DNA from 3 places in the Microbulbifer sp. ABE4_465 genome. Region 1 is predicted to be linked to each of the others. Evidence: predicted binding sites of a transcription regulator. Region 1 holds the regulator's gene; each other region holds the start of a gene.
What was found. Region 1 encodes LexA, which represses DNA repair genes until DNA is damaged. Its sites were predicted from a motif close to ACTGTNTNTANANACAGT; they were not measured.
Positions count from the first base shown of each region.

Region 2: ACXAG1_RS03580 (YebG family protein) is a predicted target of LexA. The motif match lies at 2,370-2,387, and genes of this name have one in related genera.
Region 3: ACXAG1_RS10860 (PA0069 family radical SAM protein) is a predicted target of LexA. The motif match lies at 2,614-2,631, and genes of this name have one in related genera.

Region 1 is NZ_JBSWXV010000001.1:436,968-443,048, forward strand. Features, by position in the region: gene topA (type I DNA topoisomerase) at 1-2,096, shown strand, start outside; gene ACXAG1_RS01740 (hypothetical protein) at 2,224-2,790, shown strand; gene ACXAG1_RS01745 (hypothetical protein) at 2,836-3,090, shown strand; gene lexA (transcriptional repressor LexA) at 3,246-3,854, opposite strand; gene ACXAG1_RS01755 (DUF6763 family protein) at 3,994-4,326, opposite strand; gene ACXAG1_RS01760 (TetR/AcrR family transcriptional regulator) at 4,543-5,199, shown strand; gene nagZ (beta-N-acetylhexosaminidase) at 5,222-6,081, shown strand, end outside.
Region 2 is NZ_JBSWXV010000001.1:877,964-884,044, forward strand. Features, by position in the region: gene ACXAG1_RS03565 (sigma-70 family RNA polymerase sigma factor) at 1-508, opposite strand, end outside; gene ACXAG1_RS03570 (DUF6249 domain-containing protein) at 522-1,418, opposite strand; gene ACXAG1_RS03575 (DUF924 family protein) at 1,664-2,293, shown strand; gene ACXAG1_RS03580 (YebG family protein) at 2,451-2,747, shown strand; gene ACXAG1_RS03585 (MAPEG family protein) at 2,846-3,238, opposite strand; gene ACXAG1_RS03590 (amidohydrolase family protein) at 3,238-4,533, opposite strand; gene ACXAG1_RS03595 (amidohydrolase) at 4,533-5,954, opposite strand.
Region 3 is NZ_JBSWXV010000005.1:216,388-222,468, forward strand. Features, by position in the region: gene ACXAG1_RS10850 (cation:proton antiporter) at 1-917, opposite strand, end outside; gene ACXAG1_RS10855 (FMN-binding glutamate synthase family protein) at 976-2,520, opposite strand; gene ACXAG1_RS10860 (PA0069 family radical SAM protein) at 2,651-3,739, shown strand; gene ACXAG1_RS10865 (GIY-YIG nuclease family protein) at 3,764-4,063, shown strand; gene ACXAG1_RS10870 (TSUP family transporter) at 4,088-4,861, shown strand; gene ACXAG1_RS10875 (SDR family oxidoreductase) at 4,876-5,571, opposite strand; gene ACXAG1_RS10880 (DUF3301 domain-containing protein) at 5,627-5,947, shown strand; gene ACXAG1_RS10885 (DUF1653 domain-containing protein) at 5,962-6,081, shown strand, end outside.

The DNA of each region.
Region 1 (6,081 bases):
TAGAGCGCGAGCGGGAAATCCGCGCGTTTATTCCGGAAGAATACTGGACCCTGTTTGCCGATACGCAAACGGCCAAGTCAGACGCCCTGCGCCTGGAAGTGAAAAAGCAGGCCGGTGAGGCCTTCAAGCCCACCAACGAAGAACAGGCCATGGCGGCGCTGAAGGCGCTGCAGTCCAGCGACTTCACCGTGAGCGCCCGGGACGACAAGCCCACCAGCTCCAAGCCCAGCGCACCTTATATTACCTCCACGTTGCAGCAGGCCGCGAGCAATCGCCTCAGCTTCAGCGTGAAAAAAACCATGATGATGGCCCAGCGCTTGTATGAAGCGGGTTACATCACCTATATGCGTACCGATTCCACCAATCTGAGCGCCGAAGCCGTATCTTCTGTGCGCGAATTTATTGGTGAGAATTACGGCGATAAATACCTGCCGGAAAACCCCAACCGCTACAGCAGCAAAGAGGGCGCTCAGGAAGCGCACGAAGCGATTCGACCTTCCGATGTGCGGGTAAAACCGAATATGCTGTCCGGTATGGAGCGCGATGCCGAGCGTCTGTACACCCTGATCTGGCAGCAGTTTGTGGCCTGTCAGATGACGCCGGCCCAGTTCACTTCTACGTCTGTTGTGGTTACCGCCGGTGACTTCGAACTGCGTACCCGCGGCCGCGTAATCCGCTTTGACGGCTTCCTGAAAGTCGCGCCGGTGCAGAGCAAGAAAGACGAAGATCTGGTGTTGCCGGACATCAAGGTCGGTGAAAAACTGAACCTGAAACAGCTGGATCCGAAACAGCATTTCACCAAGCCACCGGCGCGCTTCAGTGAAGCGGCACTGGTAAAAGAGCTGGAAAAACGCGGTATCGGCCGTCCTTCCACCTATGCATCGATCATCTCCACCATTCAGGATCGCGGCTACGTGCGCCTGGAGAACCGCCGTTTTTACGCGGAAAAAATGGGCGATATCGTTACCGACCGCCTGAGCGAAAGCTTCACCGACCTGATGGATTACGGTTTTACCGCGAGCCTCGAGGAATCTCTGGATACCGTGGCGGAAGGTAAAAAGGGCTGGAAAGACCTGTTGAACGAATTCTATTCCGACTTCAGCAAGCGTCTCGAGGTGGCACAGGATAAAGAAGGCGGTATGCGTCGCAATGCGCCGACGGATACGGATATCGAGTGCGGTACCTGCGGCAGGCATATGCAGATCCGCACCGGCTCCACCGGTGTGTTCCTCGGCTGTTCCGGTTATGCACTGCCGCCCAAGGAGCGCTGCACCAACACCATGAATCTGGTGTCCGGTGAAGAAGCGGTAGATGCGGAAAAAGACGAAGATGCGGAAACTCGCCAGCTGCGAGACAAGCGCCGCTGCCCGAAATGCGGCACCGCCATGGATAACTACCTGGTGGATGAGCAGCGCAAGTTGCATATCTGCGGTAATAACCCGGACTGTAGTGGCTTCGAGGTAGAGAAGGGCACCTTCAAGATCAAGGGCTACGATGGCCCGGTCATCGAGTGCGACAAGTGTGGCGCGGATATGCAGTTAAAGTCCGGCCGTTTCGGCAAGTACTTTGGTTGTACCAGCGAAACCTGCAAGAACACCCGCAAGCTGCTGAAGAGTGGCCAGCCGGCACCGCCCAAAATGGATCCGGTACCCATGCCGGAGCTGGCCTGCGAGAAAGTGGATGATACCTATATTCTCCGCGACGGCGCCTCCGGTCTGTTTTTGGCTGCCAGTCAGTTCCCGAAAAATCGCGAAACCCGCGCACCCCTGATCAAGGAGCTGCTGCCGCACAAGGACGAAATCGATCCCAAGTACAGCTTCCTGTTCTCTGCTCCCACCGAGGACAACGAGGGCCGTGATACGGTTGTGCGCTTCAGCCGTAAAACTCAGGAGCAGTATGTCCAGAGTGAGGAAGAGGGCAAGGCGACCGGTTGGAAGGCGTTCTATCGCGATGGCAAGTGGCAGGTAGAAGCGCCGGCTAAAAAGGCTCCGGCGAAGAAAAAAGCTGCCGCGAAAAAGGCCCCGGCCAAAAAAGCGGCTGCCAAGAAGGCGCCAGCCAAGAAAAAGGCTGCTCCAAAAAAATCCCCGGCCAAGTAATTGGTCGGAGACCTGCCGACCCGTCATCCCGGCGAAGAGCCTGTGCCGGACTTGATCCGGTAACGGGATCCAGACCTATCCGTCATCCCGGCGAAGGCCGGGATCCAGAATCCCAGAGGTATGCAGTTTGAGTAATCCCTATACCGGTACCGTCGCTTCGGCGCTGCGTAAGGCCCAGCTGCTGCTGCAATCCAGCGCGGAAGCGGGCAATACGCCGTTGCTGGAGTCCTCCCTGCTGGAAGCGGCGGTGCTGCAGTTGTGGCGTGGTTACCGTGCGTTTCTGGCGGAGCAGGGGCATCAGATGCAGTTGGGTTTTGCGGCCGGTGCTGAGCCGGAAACAGCGCAGGCGCTGGCGTCCCTGGTGTCCCAGCGTGGCAAATTCAGTGGTGAAGCCAATGAGCTGGTCAGTCTCGCAGAAAACCCCGATAGCTGGTTTGCGGGGCTCTTCGCAGCCTGGCGTAAATTGTGGGTACTGAGCGCCTCTGGTTCAGTAAGCTCTGGCTCTACCGGTTCTGCTGCGCAGGCGGCGCCCTCCAAACCTGCTGCCACCGTCCAGTCCATCATCCCGGTACGCCAACTGGATAGCGCGGCCGAGGCCCCTGACCAGCCTCTCACCCGTGAGCGGGTGCAGCAGTGGTACCAGTCCCTTTTCGAGCTGATCCAGCGCCAGAGGGCCCACAGTCAGGAGTGGTAGGGTGTGGTACACTGGCTCCAAATTACGCGGTTTGTGGAGAAGTGAATGTCTACCGAGACTTACGAAATCATCGAGTTGTCCAATGGTGATGTAGCGTTGCGACGCGCTGGTCACAAGGGAGAACCGCTGGTGCGTATTCATTTCTCGGACGAGAGCCAGCATTTCCTGCGCGAGCACAAGGTGGCGGTGGCCCGTGCCATGCTGGAGGCGGGGATCGAAGCGGTACAGGACATCAACGAGATGGAGCCGGAGCCGTTTGAGGAAGAAGAGGTGGATCTGGCCGAGCACACGATTCACTGAACATTCTGTGGTTAATTCGCAGACATAAAAAAACAGGGCAAAAGCCCTGTTTTTTTATGTTCGAAGTGCGAGACACGGGATGTTTGGCGACTTGTCATCCCGGCGAAGGCCGGGATCCAGAAAACCTGCGGGCTTGTCGCTCCGAACCGCCATTGTCAAATCGGGTTCTGCCGAATCACGCCCACCGCCAAACCTTCAATGGCAAAGCTGCGGTCCCGCATGTCCACTTCGATCACATCAAAGTCCTGATTCTCCGGCAGCAGCTGCACGGTGGCCTGATTGCCGCGACGTTTGAAGCGCTTCACGGTGACTTCGTCCTCGATGCGCGCAACAACGATCTGCCCATTGCGAATATTGTCAGTGCGCTGCACGGCCAGTAAATCGCCGTCGAGAATACCCGCATCTTTCATGCTCATGCCGTGTACGCGCAACAGGTAGTCCGCGGGTGGGTGAAAAAATTCCGCGGGAATTTCGCAGTACTCTTCGATATTTTCTTCCGCCAGAATCGGGTTGCCGGCGGCAACGCGGCCAACAATGGGTAAACCACTGTTGTAGTCGGGAATTCGAATACCGCGGGAAGCGCCAGCGACCATTTCAATCGCGCCTTTGCGGGCCAAGGCTTTCAGATGTTCTTCCGCGGCATTGGGTGAGCGGAAGCCCAGCTCCTGGGCAATTTCGGCTCGGGTGGGCGGGTAGCCCGTATCATCCAGATAGGATTTGATCAGTTCCAGTACCTGAGCCTGGCGTGCAGTGAGGTTTGTCATGGGCGCCTTCCTGTTGTCTGTATTTATATACAGTTGCTGTGATTATATACAGATTTCAGGGGCGCGCAATCATTGCCCGATTGCGGGGTTGCGGTTGACTCGCAGCACGATGACGGCGGGCACTGGCCGGAGCGATCCGTCAGTAGCCCTCGTCAGTACCCGGAAACGAATCTCCTTCAAGCCGGTCAATGGCGCTTTGCGCGGGAGAAAAGATCGGGCTGCGGTAGCCTGCGTCTTCCTCATCCTGCATTTCGTCGGCAAAGGTGCCATAACCTGCATTGGCGTCTTCCGGAGCGGCGGCGCCAATCACTGGTAGCGACGGCCAGTTCTGGAACTCGATTTCGTCCAGGCTGCCGTCCACATACTGAATTTCGATCGTGCGGGCGGGATGGTCAACCGCAACCACTTCAAACAGGTCGCCAGTATCAAAATTTTCAAACCAACTGCCAATTTCCGGAGCGATTCGTGCCATGGCGTGCTCCTCCTCTTTTACTGCTTTGTTGTCTTCGCCTTCAGTTCCATCCCGGCGCTTTCAGAACTTGTACACTCGTTCTAATGTGGTGGACGCAAGCTTGGTACTCCCGCGGGGTGGAGAATGGCTTGCGCAGGTTTCATCGTCGGCGGACTGTGCTAGTCTCGCGGTAAAACAAGCGTTTAAATTGTTGGTTTGAATTGGTGTGAAATCGGCATGAGTCAGTCAGACACAGTCCATCGTATTCTGGACGCCGCTGAAGTCCTGTTCGCGGAGCGGGGCTTTACCGAGACCTCCCTGCGTACCATCACCAGTACCGCCGGGGTGAACCTGGCAGCGGTGAACTACCATTTCGGTTCTAAAAAAGAACTGATTCAGGCTGTTTTCGAGCGGTTCCTTACACCTTTTACGGCCATTCTCGATCAGGAGCTTGCGCGCAGGGCGGGGGCTGGTGAGCCACTGCAACTGGATGATCTGCTGCAAAGCCTGTACCGGGTGGCGCTGGCCGGTCTGGCCAGTCAGGGGCGCGACCCGAAACGCTTTATGCGATTGCTCGGTCTGGCGTATACCCAGTCCCAGGGGCACTTGCGGCGTTTTATCGTATCCCGCTACGGTGACAGCTACCGGCGCTTTGCGGGGCAGTTGGCGGCGGCTCTGCCGCACGTTGACCCGGTGACCTTCTACTGGCGTCTCTACTTCATGCTTGGCGCTACGGTCTTTTCTCTTTCGAGCTTTGACGCCATTGAAGCTATCCTTCGGGAAGATTTTGGCGCCCAGAGCAGTCTCGAGGAGACCCTGGCGCGCCTGGCGCCCGCGGCCGTAGCCATGCTCACTGCGCCCATGCCGGGAAACAACGCCGGCGACGTCGATTAAATTCAATGTGGAGTTCATGCGGATGTCTACCCCGATTGGCCCGGTAATGATTGATGTCGAAGGGCACACCCTCACCGAGGAAGAGCGCACGCTGCTGCGTCATCCCCAAGTGGGCGGACTGATTTTCTTTGCGCGGAATTTCGAAAGCCGGCCACAGCTGGAGGCACTGATTGCAGAGATTCGCGCCCTTCGTCCTGAAATCCTGCTGGCGGTAGATCAGGAAGGGGGCCGGGTGCAGCGCTTTCGCGATTCTTTCACCCGAATTCCCTCAATGCAGGCGCTTAGTGCCCGGGCCGATAAACAGCAACTGGAAGATGTGGGCTGGTTGCTGGCCGCGGAGTTGCTGGCGGTTGGCATCGACTTCAGTTTCGCGCCAGTGCTGGATGCGGACGACGACTTCTGCCGTATTGTCGGCGATCGCAGCTTTGCCCGGGATCCACTGAAGCTTGCCGAGAAGGCGCGCCCGTTTATGGCGGGTATGCACGACGCGGGCATGGCCACGACCGGCAAGCACTTCCCGGGGCATGGGCAGGTGCTCGAAGACAGTCATGAAGAGTTGCCCGTGGATCAGCGCCCCCTGGAGGAGGTGCTGTCTTCCGATTGCATACCATTTAGCGAGAGTATTGCGGCCGGTGAGCTGGAGGCCGTGATGCCGGCGCATATTCGTTTTGCTCAGGTGGATGAAAATCCGGTGGGTTTTTCCCGGTTCTGGCTGCAGGAGATTCTGCGCAAGCGCCTCAAATTTGATGGCGTTATTTTCAGTGACGATTTGACCATGGAGGGCGCGGGCGCTGCAGGCGGCTACCGGGAACGTATTCACGCTGCCATGGCGGCAGGGTGCGATATGGGCGTGGTCTGTAATAATCGTGCAGGTGCCATTGA
Region 2 (6,081 bases), 440 kb from region 1:
ACTTGGCCCGCGCGCGGTTAACGTGGGATTTTACCGTGCCCAGCGGCAGTTTCATAATGCTTGCCGCCTCTTCGTGTGAAAAGCCGCGCTGCATGCACAGATGCACCGCCTGCCTTTGGGCATCACTCAATTCCCCCATAGCCGAATTCAAGTCCCTGGCCATACCCAGTTGTTGCGCTTCTTCGACGCTTTCCTGGGACTGGGCATTGTCCACCGCCTCCTGGTCTACCACCGGGGCGTTTTTGCGCTTGTGACTCATGACCAGATTGTAGGCAATACGGTACAGCCAGGTGCTGAAGCGCGCATCCCCACGAAACGCGGGCAGCGCCTTATAGGCCTTGATAAAGGCCTCCTGCGCCATATCGTCCGCAAGACCCTGGTCGCCATCGCACAGCTGACGGAGCGAGAATCGCAGCTGTGACTGATAGCGACGAACCAGCTGGGCATACGCCCGCTGGTCCCCGTCTTCGACGACGCGCCTGATCAGATCCCCATCATCGAGGTTCATTTATTGGTTGCCCTTAACCCGCTTGTTTTTGGTCGTGCTTCCAGTTGACGTAGCGGGCGATCCCGATAAACAGGGGTATCAGGCCAAGGCTACCCACATCCACACCGGTGGAAATGGAAAGCCAGATAAACACAGCAGCACCAATGGCGATCAGGGTGACTCCTCGATCCTTGGAGGTATTGGTACCCTCCCGGTCCATCGCATCCAGCAGCTCAGGTGGGATATCCCGGCCTTCAGACACCATGCGATTGATGTTCTCCATCAACAACTGCTTCTTGCGATAGTTGTTACGAGTCACCATCCAGACAATCAGGATCGGCGTGCCGAATACCGCGAGAATTGCCACAATGCCGATCAACCAGTCCATGTCCGGACCTCCCCGGCGCTGCTCTTTAATCTTTTCTTCGTGAACTGCATAGGCGTGCTCGTGCATACGCTCCGCATGCTCCCGAGCCCGTTCCGCCCGCTCACGGATGCGCTCGGCACGCTCCACGTCAGCTTTGATACCGATGCTGATATTGCGCGGTACAGAATCCAGCGCCTGCTCAACCACCAGGCCTTTCTCGTCCAGAATGCCTTTTTCTTCCAGCTTCTCGTAGATACGCTGGGTCACCTTGCCACCGAAGGCTTCGCCAAGGTCAATCTCAACATCCGCGTTTTCGCCATTCTCGTCGCGGGTATGGATACGCAGGGTGCCATCTTCCTGGCGCAGGATACGCACCTGTTTAGTGGCTTCCTTTTCAACCGGCTTTGGCGCGACTACCGGGGCTGGCGGTACCGGCGGCTTGGGTGCCACGGTATCTTCCTCCTGGGCCAGCAGGCTGCCCGATGCGACCATACCCAGTGCGGCCACCAGGGCCAGCGCCCAGGTATTCAGTGGGCCGCGTTGCTTGATTTCATTCGCTCTCATTGGTGTTATCTCGCTCTTACTGATCTGAGGCAAAGCAGGGAAATGCCCCGGCCAACCCCGCCCGGCGATGGTGATAGATAGACGAACGACCTACCCCAACCATCTATGGCGCCAGATTGTACCTTTTTTAGGCAGTTGATATCAGGCTTTGGGAATCCCGATGCCTGCTTTTACCCTTCCCCTGATGGACGTCGACAGCAAGCACTTTGGATGCAATCCACACAAAATATTTGAAGGAGCAAGCTATGAGCCCCGAAACGGTCACGCCTGCAGAGGTACTCGAATTCTGGTTTGGCACCACAAACCTGAACGCAAACCCGGCGGAGGACCTGCGCGCACGCTGGTTTCAGCGCAGTGACCAGTTTGACGAGGAGATTCGCAGCCGCTTCGCCACCAGTGTCGACCGGGCGATTTCCGGGCATCTGGACACCTGGCGGAACGCACAGGGCGGACAGTTGGGTTTGATCCTGCTGTGCGACCAGTTCAGCCGGAATATCTATCGCGGGTCAGCCAAGGCGTTTGCCGGTGATGCGCTGGCGCTGGACATCGCTCAAAGCATGGTCCGCGACAACACCCACAAGCACCTGGGTCTCCACCAGCGCGCGTTTGCGGGCATGCCACTCGAGCACTCTGAGCTCGCAGAGGTTCAGGACCAGTCGGTGGCCTATTTCGACCAGCTGCAACGGGATTTTGCACCGGATATCGCCGGCGTCACGACCGAGGAAGCCGAGGCGGCGGCGGGCTACCACCGGTTTGCCGTCGCCCACCAGAAGGTCATTCGGGAATTCGGGCGGTATCCACACCGCAACCAGGCACTTGGCAGAGAGTCCACCCCGGCGGAACAGGAGTGGCTCGACAATGGTGGCGGCTTCTAGCCTCCCCCTCCTCAGCTAGCCCTAACCGGCCCTCAGCGCGTACACTGGCGCGGAATGTGGTGTTTTTGCAGTTGACACTGAATATCCATACAGATACTGTACATCCATCCACATCAACAACACATAACCACAATACCAAGACCTCAGGAGGCCCAATATGGCGGTAGTAGCCGTTTGGAAATGCGATAGAGACGGAGCCATGTTCGATAACAAGAAAGATGCCGAAGAACACGACAAGATGCTGGAACTCGCTGCCAACATCACCGCTCTGATCGAGCGCAATATTGAGGGCGTTTCAGAAGAAGCCAGCGAAGAAATTGGCCTGATGCTGGCCAAGCGCCGCGAAGTCCTGGCCAAGGCCTGTAAAGGCAAGCCGGAAGAACTGCTCGCCGCCGAAGAGCAGGACGAGCAGTCCAGCGATGAAAACGTCACACCGCTGGCGGCAAATCAGTAATCCCCCCTGGATACCAATATTCTGGTTTCCATCCCTGTACTATGCCCGGCTTGCCGGGCTTTTTTTTGCCTGCAAGCCGGCCTTAAGCTCAAGCGGGATCAGAAGACTGACGCGATATCGATCACCGCCAGAATGATGATCACCAACCAGGTCAGCGAAGTGCCGATAAAACGCCCCGGGTGATAGCCACCTTTTCCACCAATCAGGCCGATCGCGTGCAGAATCCGCGCAAAAACCAGTGCGCCACCAAGACAGTGCAACCACACAGCGGAAACCCCGTTGATCTCCGCTACCAGCAACAGGATAAGCGCCAGGGGAATGTACTCAATCGCGTTGGCGTGAGCCCGGACTAACACCGCCCCCTCTTTATCGCCACCGGTGCCGATACCGACCTTTTTGCCACGGCGGAACTTCACCACGTTAAACGCCAGCGCAATCACCAGTAATGCACACAGTCCGCCATAGAGCGCGGTAATTTCTACACTAATCATCAGTTTTTATATCCATGTCCGGTACCCGCTTTGGGGTGTAAGTAACGATCCCGCAACCGCGTGGAACGATTGACGAGAGACTGGGGTTTGCCATCGATCAGCACCAGTTCGGCAAAGCTTGTGACTTCCAGGGGATCACCACTCCACAGCACCAGTTCCGCAACACCACCCGGGGCTAACACACCCCCATCGAGGCCAAAAATCGTGGCAACATTGGCACTTACCGCGCGTACCCCCTCTTCAAACGGCAAGCCGTAGGCAACCGCGTTACCTGCCGCTTGCCGCGACAGGTAGCTGTTGTGAGAACCCGCGTATCCAGGGCCACTAATCGCAACGGTGACGCCAGCCTTGTGCAGAAGCGCGGCATTATCCATCCGCGCGCCCAGCTTCTCAAAGGCATCCGGCGTATTGCCCAACACATCCACCACCACCGGAACGCGGGCCCCGGCCAGCTGACCAGCGACCATCCACCCTTCTGCGCCACCGATAATAATTGGCCGAATCTGGAATTTATTCGCCAGCGCCAGAACCTGCAGTATGTCACTGGCGCGGTCCGCGCTGATCAGCAGGGGCTGCTCGCCACGCAGCACCGGCTGCAGTGCCTCCAGGTCGTCCATTGCGAAGTCGAGCTCGCGCCATTGCCCACGGCGCACCTGATCGCGATTATCTGAATACTCTTTTGCCTGCTCCAGTGCGCTCTCCAGCTGAGCGTAGGCCATTGCCCGGCTGCCGCCGGACAACTGTGCCCCGTACTCGCCAAAGTACACCTTTTGCACCAGGTTCTGATCTGTCACGCTATCGAAATCGCCGGTGAGCTTGATGGCAAAACCCTGTCCGGCAAAGATTCTGTCCTCACTCGATGGCAGCACTACGGCGCGCGTCAGGCCACCGGCGCGGTTGAACGGGATCAATGTGGAATGAGGATTGAACGCGACCAGCGGATTAAAGGCAGCCCCAATGGACTGTTCGGTAGCAGCACCATCGTTGGTCGAAGCGGCCGCGCCGATTTCGGTCAGTCCCAGCTCACTGCTGGGCGCGATCAACCCCGGCGTGACCACCTTTCCCCGGCCATCGATAATCAGGTCAGCGGTGATATCGCCGAGGTCGTCAGCAACCTGCACAATCTTGCCGTCACGAACCAGCAGATCACCATTCTCGAGGGTTCCCTGATCACCGAGGGTCACAATTCGGGCATCCTTGATCAGGATACTTTCACTGTGCACAGCAACCGCAAACCCGAGCAGGGAAAACAGGGTGATTTTTACCCCGGCTTTGAGCGTATTCGAAATTCCCATTAGCGCTCTCCTCCGTCCGGCAGGCGTTCGCCGTCTGCGTTCAGAATACCCAATTCAAAATCGCTGTGCGGTTGCCGCTCGGGGTTACTGCGGTCAAACATCAGCACGCCATCGATAAACACCTGCTCCGCCTTGGCGTAGACACTGAAAGGGTCTGCAGACCACACTACCACATCCGCCATCTTGCCCTTTTCCAGGGTTCCCGTGACCTCCTCAATGCCCAGCGCGCGCGCCGGGTTGCGGGTCATCCAGGTAACGGCGTGGCGAGGTTGAATTTCAAAGCCCGCCCTTTGACCTGCCACCATCGCTTTTGCGGTTTCTTCATTAAGATGCTGAATACCCACCGCAGAATCCGAGTGAATCATGGCACAGGCCTTGGCCTGGTCGACGATGGCGATATTCGCCTCCGTCATGTCAAACGCTTCGTGTTTGAACCCCCACCAGTCTGCCCACATGGCTGCACACACATTGTTTTCGGCCAGAAGGTCGGCCACTTTGTAGGCCTCCACCGCATGGTGGAAAGTGGAGATCTTGAAGTCAAACTCGCGCGCGATGTCCATCATGATGGCCATTTCTTCACCCCGGTAGCAGTGGTTATGCACCAGGATCTCACCGTTTAGCACACCGGCAAGGGTTTCCATTTTCAGATCCCGGTCCGGTGCATCACCACCATTACTGTGGTAGTTCTCCCACTTCTTTTTGTAGGCGCTAGCGTCGATCCATGCCTGCCGATAACCGGCGACATTACCCATTCTCGTGGATGGCAAGCTGCCCTTGCCGCCGTACACACGCTTGGGGTTTTCCCCACAGGCCATTTTCAGGCCGTAGGGAGCGCCGGGAAATTTCATGTCCTGCACACTGCGCCCGGGTACGTTTTTAAGTGTCACACCACGGCCGCCAAACAGATTGGCAGAGCCCGGGAGGATTTGCAGTGTGGTCACCCCGCCCGCCAGGGCCAGCGCGAACTGTGGGTCCTGGGTCCAAACGGAATGTTCTGCCCATACTTGCGCTGTATTGGGTGCGGTCATTTCATTGCCGTCCTGAGAGGACTCAATCGAGGGCGCCGGGTAATCTCCCAGGTGGGAATGCACATCGATGATACCGGGCGTCACCCACTTGCCTGCGCCCTCCACGACCAGGCCCTTCTTCGGGGCCTTCAGCTTTTCGCCAACCGCCGCAATCTTGCCGTCCTTGAGAAGCACATCCGCACTGAGCAACTTTTCGCCGGTGCCGGTCAAAACCGTCGCCCCGCGAATCAGTACGGGCGCCGCCTTATCTGCCGAATAGGTGCTGGGAAAGTCCCCCTGACGGGCGAAATCCGGGCTGTCAGAGCTTTTTTCCTTGTCTCCGCCACAGCCGGTTAGCGCGGCAACCACTACTGCGCCACCGATCGCCACTGTCAGGCGATGCCATCGCTGCACCGATCTTGTTACCGATCCCCATAATAAGCGCATGCCCTTTCCTACCCCCTGATCTGTTGTTAGGAAACTATTATCAAATTTCTCACAGCCCCATCGGATTCAACAACAATGTGATGCTGGCAGCAAC
Region 3 (6,081 bases), on a different contig from region 1:
CCCATGATCACGAAGATCAGCGCATTGAAAAATAACCCCAGCCACTCCCAGGTCGGTGCCGCATGAGCCAGGTAGGTTTCCTGCTGCTCGCGCAGACACGCGCGAGCCACAATAGCGCAGATCATGACCGACAGGATTCCAGAGACCCCGACCACGTGCTCCGCCAGGTAAAAGCTGCCGAAGGCCGCCAGTACCAGAACCATCAGCGCAGCGCCCGCCGAGCCCAGAAACAGAATCACGATAGCGGTAACCAGCCCACAGATGGTGCCCACCGCAAGGCCACCAAAAAATACCGCGGCAAAATACAGCGCAAAACCGCCCACACCACTGATCGCCTCGCCGGTGGCCACACTGCCTTCCATCGCACTGTGGCTGGCAATACCCAGCGCAAACGCAAACAGTACAATTGCGACCGCGTCGTTAAACAGGCTTTCCCCTTCCACCAGGGTTAACAACTCTTCATTTGCACGGCTCTCGCGCAAACGCGCCACCACCGCCACCGGATCGGTGGCGGCCAGTATGGCGCCAGTGAGAAACGCGGCCAGCCAGGGAAAACCGGTAGGATGGTGAATACCGTAGAAGACAAGCAGCGCCGTAATCAGACAACAGATCAACACGCCGAGGGTCGCCAGCAACAGTACCGGCCCCAGCCAGCGAAACAGGATATCCGGGTCGATCTTCCACGCGGACTGAAAAATCAGTACCGGCAGGATGACGAAAAATACCAGCTGATGCAGGTTTTCCGCGCGCAGCCCGGTGTCGTAATCAAATACCGGTAACAACATTCCGGCAAGTACGCCGGCGATCAGACAACCAAGGGTGTTATCGCGCATCAGAACACGGGCGATACCGAGACCGACCACTGCGGCCACCGCCATATACAGCCCCTGCCCAACCAGTGTGGTGACGCCTTCCATGCTCACGCTCTCTCTGTTGTGCGTATGTTTGTTGTGCCTGTGTCGAGCGTAACGCCGCTCAGATCTGATCGCGATCGCTGGCGATCACCGCCTTGGGCTTTCCTTCCGGCGCCAGGGTGGTCAGAGGGACCGGCACACCGCGCTCGTTGATGACCTCAACGTGAGCGCGGCGCAACAGGCGCGGTTCCGGTACGCCACAGGAGTGCGCGATGGTTCCCACCTCGTATTCCATATTGTGCGCGTAGTGATAGACACGCTCTGCTTTGTCCATGGGGTCCAGCCCCTGCTGTAAATCCGGGTTGTGTGTAGTGACGCCGGTGGGGCAGGTGTTTTTGTTGCACTGCATGGCCTGAATACAGCCGAGGGCGAACATAAATCCCCGCGCGCAGTTGACGAAGTCGGCCCCCATGGCGAGCGCCCAGGCCACCATCGAAGGCGTGAGCAGTTTGCCCGCACAAATGATTTTAATGCGGTCGCGCAGACCGTATTCGGCAATCAGATCCACCACCAGGGGCAGGCTGCGATTCAGCGGCAGGCCCATGTAGTCCAACAGGCTCTGCGGCGCAGCACCGCTGCCACCATCGGCACTGTCGATGGTGATAAAGTCCGGCGCGCTCTCGGCGCCGCGGCGCAAAATGGCTTCACACAGCTCGTGCAGCCAGTCGCTATTGCCGATCACACATTTGAACCCGGTGGGCTTGCCGGTGACTTCGCGAATATGATTGAGCATGTCCAGCAGCCCGTCGACATCATTGAACTCCGGGTGGCCATTGGGGCTGATCGAGTCCTCTCCCACCGGTATACCGCGCACCAGGGCAATCTCCGGTGTCACCTTCACCCCCGGCAAGATACCGCCCTTGCCGGGCTTTGCCCCTTGCGAGAGTTTCAACTCGAACATTTTTACCTGCTCGTGCCCGGCAACCTCGCGCAGCTTTGCATCGGACAGATTGCCCTCGGCATCGCGCACTCCGTATTTTGCCGTGCCAATCTGAAACACGATGTCGCAACCACCGGCCAGATGGTGGGAAGACAGGCCCCCTTCCCCGGTATTCAGCCAGATACCGGCTTTCGCCGCGCCTTTGGAAAGCGCAGTCACCGCCGGTACCGACAGGGCGCCGAAGCTCATTCCAGAAATATTGAAAATCGAGCGGGTGGTATAGGGTCTGCGCGCAACACCCTCCCCCAGAGTGACCTCCCGCGCTGGTACTGCATCCTTGGCCAGAGTGGGAAACGGATGATTGAGAAAGACAATATCGCCGGGCTGATTCAGGGGGCGGGTGGAACCAAAGGCCAGGGTGGAATCCACATTCTTCGCTGCCCGATACACCCAGCTGCGCTGGGCGCGATTGAACGGCATCTCCTCCCGGTCGAGGGCAAAGAAATATTGGCGGAAGAACTCGCCCAAGTGCTCGAACTGATAGCGGAAACGCCCCAGTACCGGAAAATTGCGGCGGATCGCCTGCTTGGTCTGGCTGATATCCGACAGATACAGATACACCACATACAGCACCAGCACCACCAGCCCGAAGGCAAACAGCATGGCGAATATCTGGAGCACCTTGACCGCAAATGCATAGATAGCGGCGACAGATTGAAGATCCATTCCCTAGTTCCTGATGGCTGGTTTTTAGCGCGTACTGATCGGTCATTGTAAGTGCTGGGGAACGCGCTTGCACCGTCTGCGGCCTGGCAATAAACTGTACAAACATACAGCCAAGCACCGAATACCCACCGTGGCCAATGACGCTCCCGACAACCCCACCCAACCCCTCAAGGGCCGCGGAGCCATCAGTAACCTGGCGGGACGCTTTGTAAATCAGGTTAGCAGCCGCGAGAGTGACGGCTGGGAGACCCTGCTGGAACCTCAGGAGCGGATCGAGACGGTAGCGATCGAGGAAAAGGCAAAATCGATCATCGCCACCAATAACTCACCGGACATTCCCTTCACCCAGTCGATCAACGCCTATCGGGGCTGTGAGCATGGCTGTGTTTATTGCTACGCCCGCCCGGCCCACGCTTATATGGACCTGTCGCCCGGGCTCGATTTTGAAACGCGGCTGTTCTACAAGCCCAATGCGGTGGAACTGCTGGAATCGGCACTGCGCAAAAAGAGCTACCAGTGCAGCCCCATCGCCATGGGTACCAATACCGACCCCTACCAGCCGCTCGAGAAAGACAAACAGATCACTCGCCGGATACTGGAAACCCTGCAACGCTATCGCCACCCGGTCACCCTCGTCACCAAGAGCCAGCTGATCCTGCGTGACCTGCCCATTCTGGCGGAAATGTCCCGGGACAATCTGGTGCACGTGGGCATCAGCGTAACCACACTGGACAACGAACTGAAACGCAGGCTGGAGCCGCGCACCGCAGGACCGGCGGCGCGCCTGCGCACCATTGAAGCGCTGGCCAATGCCGGCATTCCCACCGCAGTGATGGCCGCGCCGATGATTCCCGCCCTCAACGATTCGGAACTGGAACAGATACTCACGCGCGCCCACGCGGCAGGTGCCATCCACGCCGCCTATATTCTGCTGCGGCTGCCTTTTGAGGTAGCGCCCCTGTTTCGCCAGTGGCTGGCGGAGCACTACCCCGAGCGGGCGCAACACGTCATGAGCCTGGTGCAACAGAGTCGCGGAGGTAAGGACAACCAGGCGGAATTTGGACAGCGCCAGCGCGGTACCGGCGTATTTGCCCAGTTACTGCGGCAGCGATTTCGGATAACCTGTCGCAAGCTGGGGCTGAATGCACGCAAGCTGGACCTGGACTGCAGCCAGTTCACCCTGCCACCCCAGTCCGGGGATCAGCAGAGTCTGTTTTAATCGCTTTTTATCGACGGTAGTGTTTTGTCCGACTGGTTTATTTACCTGATTCGCACCAACAAAGGGTCGCTCTATACCGGCATTACCCGAGACGTTGAACGGCGCTTTGAAGAGCACAACAGTAGTGGCCCAAAAGCGGCAAAAGCACTGCGTGGGCGCGGCCCCCTGACCCTGGAATTCCAGCAGGGGGTCGACAGTCACTCCGAAGCATTGAAACTGGAGCTGCAGATCAAGAAATGGAGCAAGGCGCGCAAAGAAGCACTGATCGCCGGCGCGCTCAGCCTGCCGATAGAATCACTGAACTCCCCTACCGAAAAACCCTAAACCGTTTTATCCAAGAAGTACCCGATGGAAATCACCCTGACCCTGCTGTTGATTCTGTTTGCCGTAGCTATGCTGGCGGGCTGGGTGGATACCCTGGCCGGTGGCGGCGGCCTGCTGACGGTACCCGCCTTGTTGCTCGCCGGTGTACCACCGGTGGCCGCACTGGCCACAAACAAGAGTCAGGCGATTCTGGGTACCTTTACCGCAACGGCCACGCTGTATTCCAAGGGGCATTTGCGCGAGCGTTCACTTATTTTCCCAGTAATTACTGCCGGGATTGGTGCGGGCGTGGGTGCCTGGCTGATTCAGCGGGTGGATACCAGCTGGCTCGACTGGGTAATACCCCTGTTGCTGTTGAGCGTCGCGCTGTACGTGTGGTTTACCCCCAATATGGGCAACAGCGAACGTGAGGGGAAAATGAGTGAAAAGCAGTGGGCGCTGACCTGCGTGCCCGCCGTGGGCGTGTACGACGGGGCCTTTGGTCCTGGAACCGGCACCTTCTTCGCGGCCTCCGGGGTCGCGTTTCGCGGGCAGACCCTGCTCACCGCTACTATCCGCGCAAAGCTATTCAACCTCACCACCAACGTGGTTTCCCTCGCGCTGTTTGCCGCAGGTGGCAAGGTGATATGGACCATTGGCGGCGCCATGATGGTCGGGCAGATGCTGGGCGCCTTTATCGGCAGTCACACCATGCTCGCCGGCGGCACCCGCCTGATCCGGCCTCTGGTGATCACCATGTGCATACTGATGTCTCTTGGGCAGATCGCCCAGCATTTGGACCTGATCCCGCTCCCCTAGGAAAGCACAGTGATTTACCAGGGAATTTCCGAGCCGTCGTAATTGAAGAAACAACCGCTGTCTTCCGGTGTCGCGTTCAGCAGTAGATGCTTGAGTCCTTGCACGCTTTGCTGAGTGGAAATCAATGCGTTGGGACCCCCCATCTCCGTTTGCACCCAACCAGGGTGCAACGCGAGCACCCGGATGCCCTGTTCCGCCAGGTCGATGGACAGGCTCTTAACAACCTGATTGACCGCCGTTTTGGATGAGCGGTACAGGTAACCACCGCCGGAACCATTGTCATCGATACTGCCGACCTTGCTGCTCAGTACACCGATCACTTTGCGCTTTCCGGCGGTCAGGTGGGGAGCAAATGCTTCCACCAGTTTGTAGGGTGCGATGGTGTTGACCTCCAGCACCTTGCGCCACTCTTCCACATCCACACTGCCAAAGGTCACCCCTTTCGGGCCGTAATAGCCCGCGTTGCTGACCAGTACATCCAGCGGAAGCTCATCTAAACTGTGCGCGAGTTCCTCGAGCTGCTGGTAATCGGTGACATCCAGCCCGTGTACCTGCAGATTTTCATGGGACTCCGCCAGCTCGCTCAATTCCCAGGCGGCGGAGGGATTGCGGCAGGTAGCGATCACTTTCCAACCATCCGCGGCAAATTGGCGGGCCATTTCCAGTCCGATGCCGCGGTTGCAGCCAGTGATGAGAATCGTGCCAGACATGTTTCCTCCTGTGGTGGTATTCTTGCGCGGTTTGATGATAGCAACTGCAACGCTTATGTATTACTCGCTCGCCGACCTCTTCTGGATTTCTCTCCTGGCACTGCCCGCCTGGTATTTCTGGGCCGGTATGGCGGCCAAGGATCGGGTGCGGCGCATCGTAAAAGATCACTGTGCAAAAACCGGTGTGCAGTTGCTGGACGATACGGTGATGCTGAACCGCACCCGCCTGAAGCGCGACCGGCGCGGTCATGTGCGGCTGCAGCGGCAATACGAATTTGAATTCACCTCTACCGGTGAACGCCGCTACAGTGGCATTGCCGTGCTGCACGGGCAGCGTATTACCCAGATTCAGCTCTCTCCTTTTCATTTGGACTAAACCACGTGAGTTCTATGCAAGCCCCACAAAAAGGTATCTACCGGCACTACAAAGGCAACCTGTATCACCTGATGGAAATTGCCACCCACAGCGAGACCGGGGAACAACTGGCGATCTACCGCGCTCTGTATGAT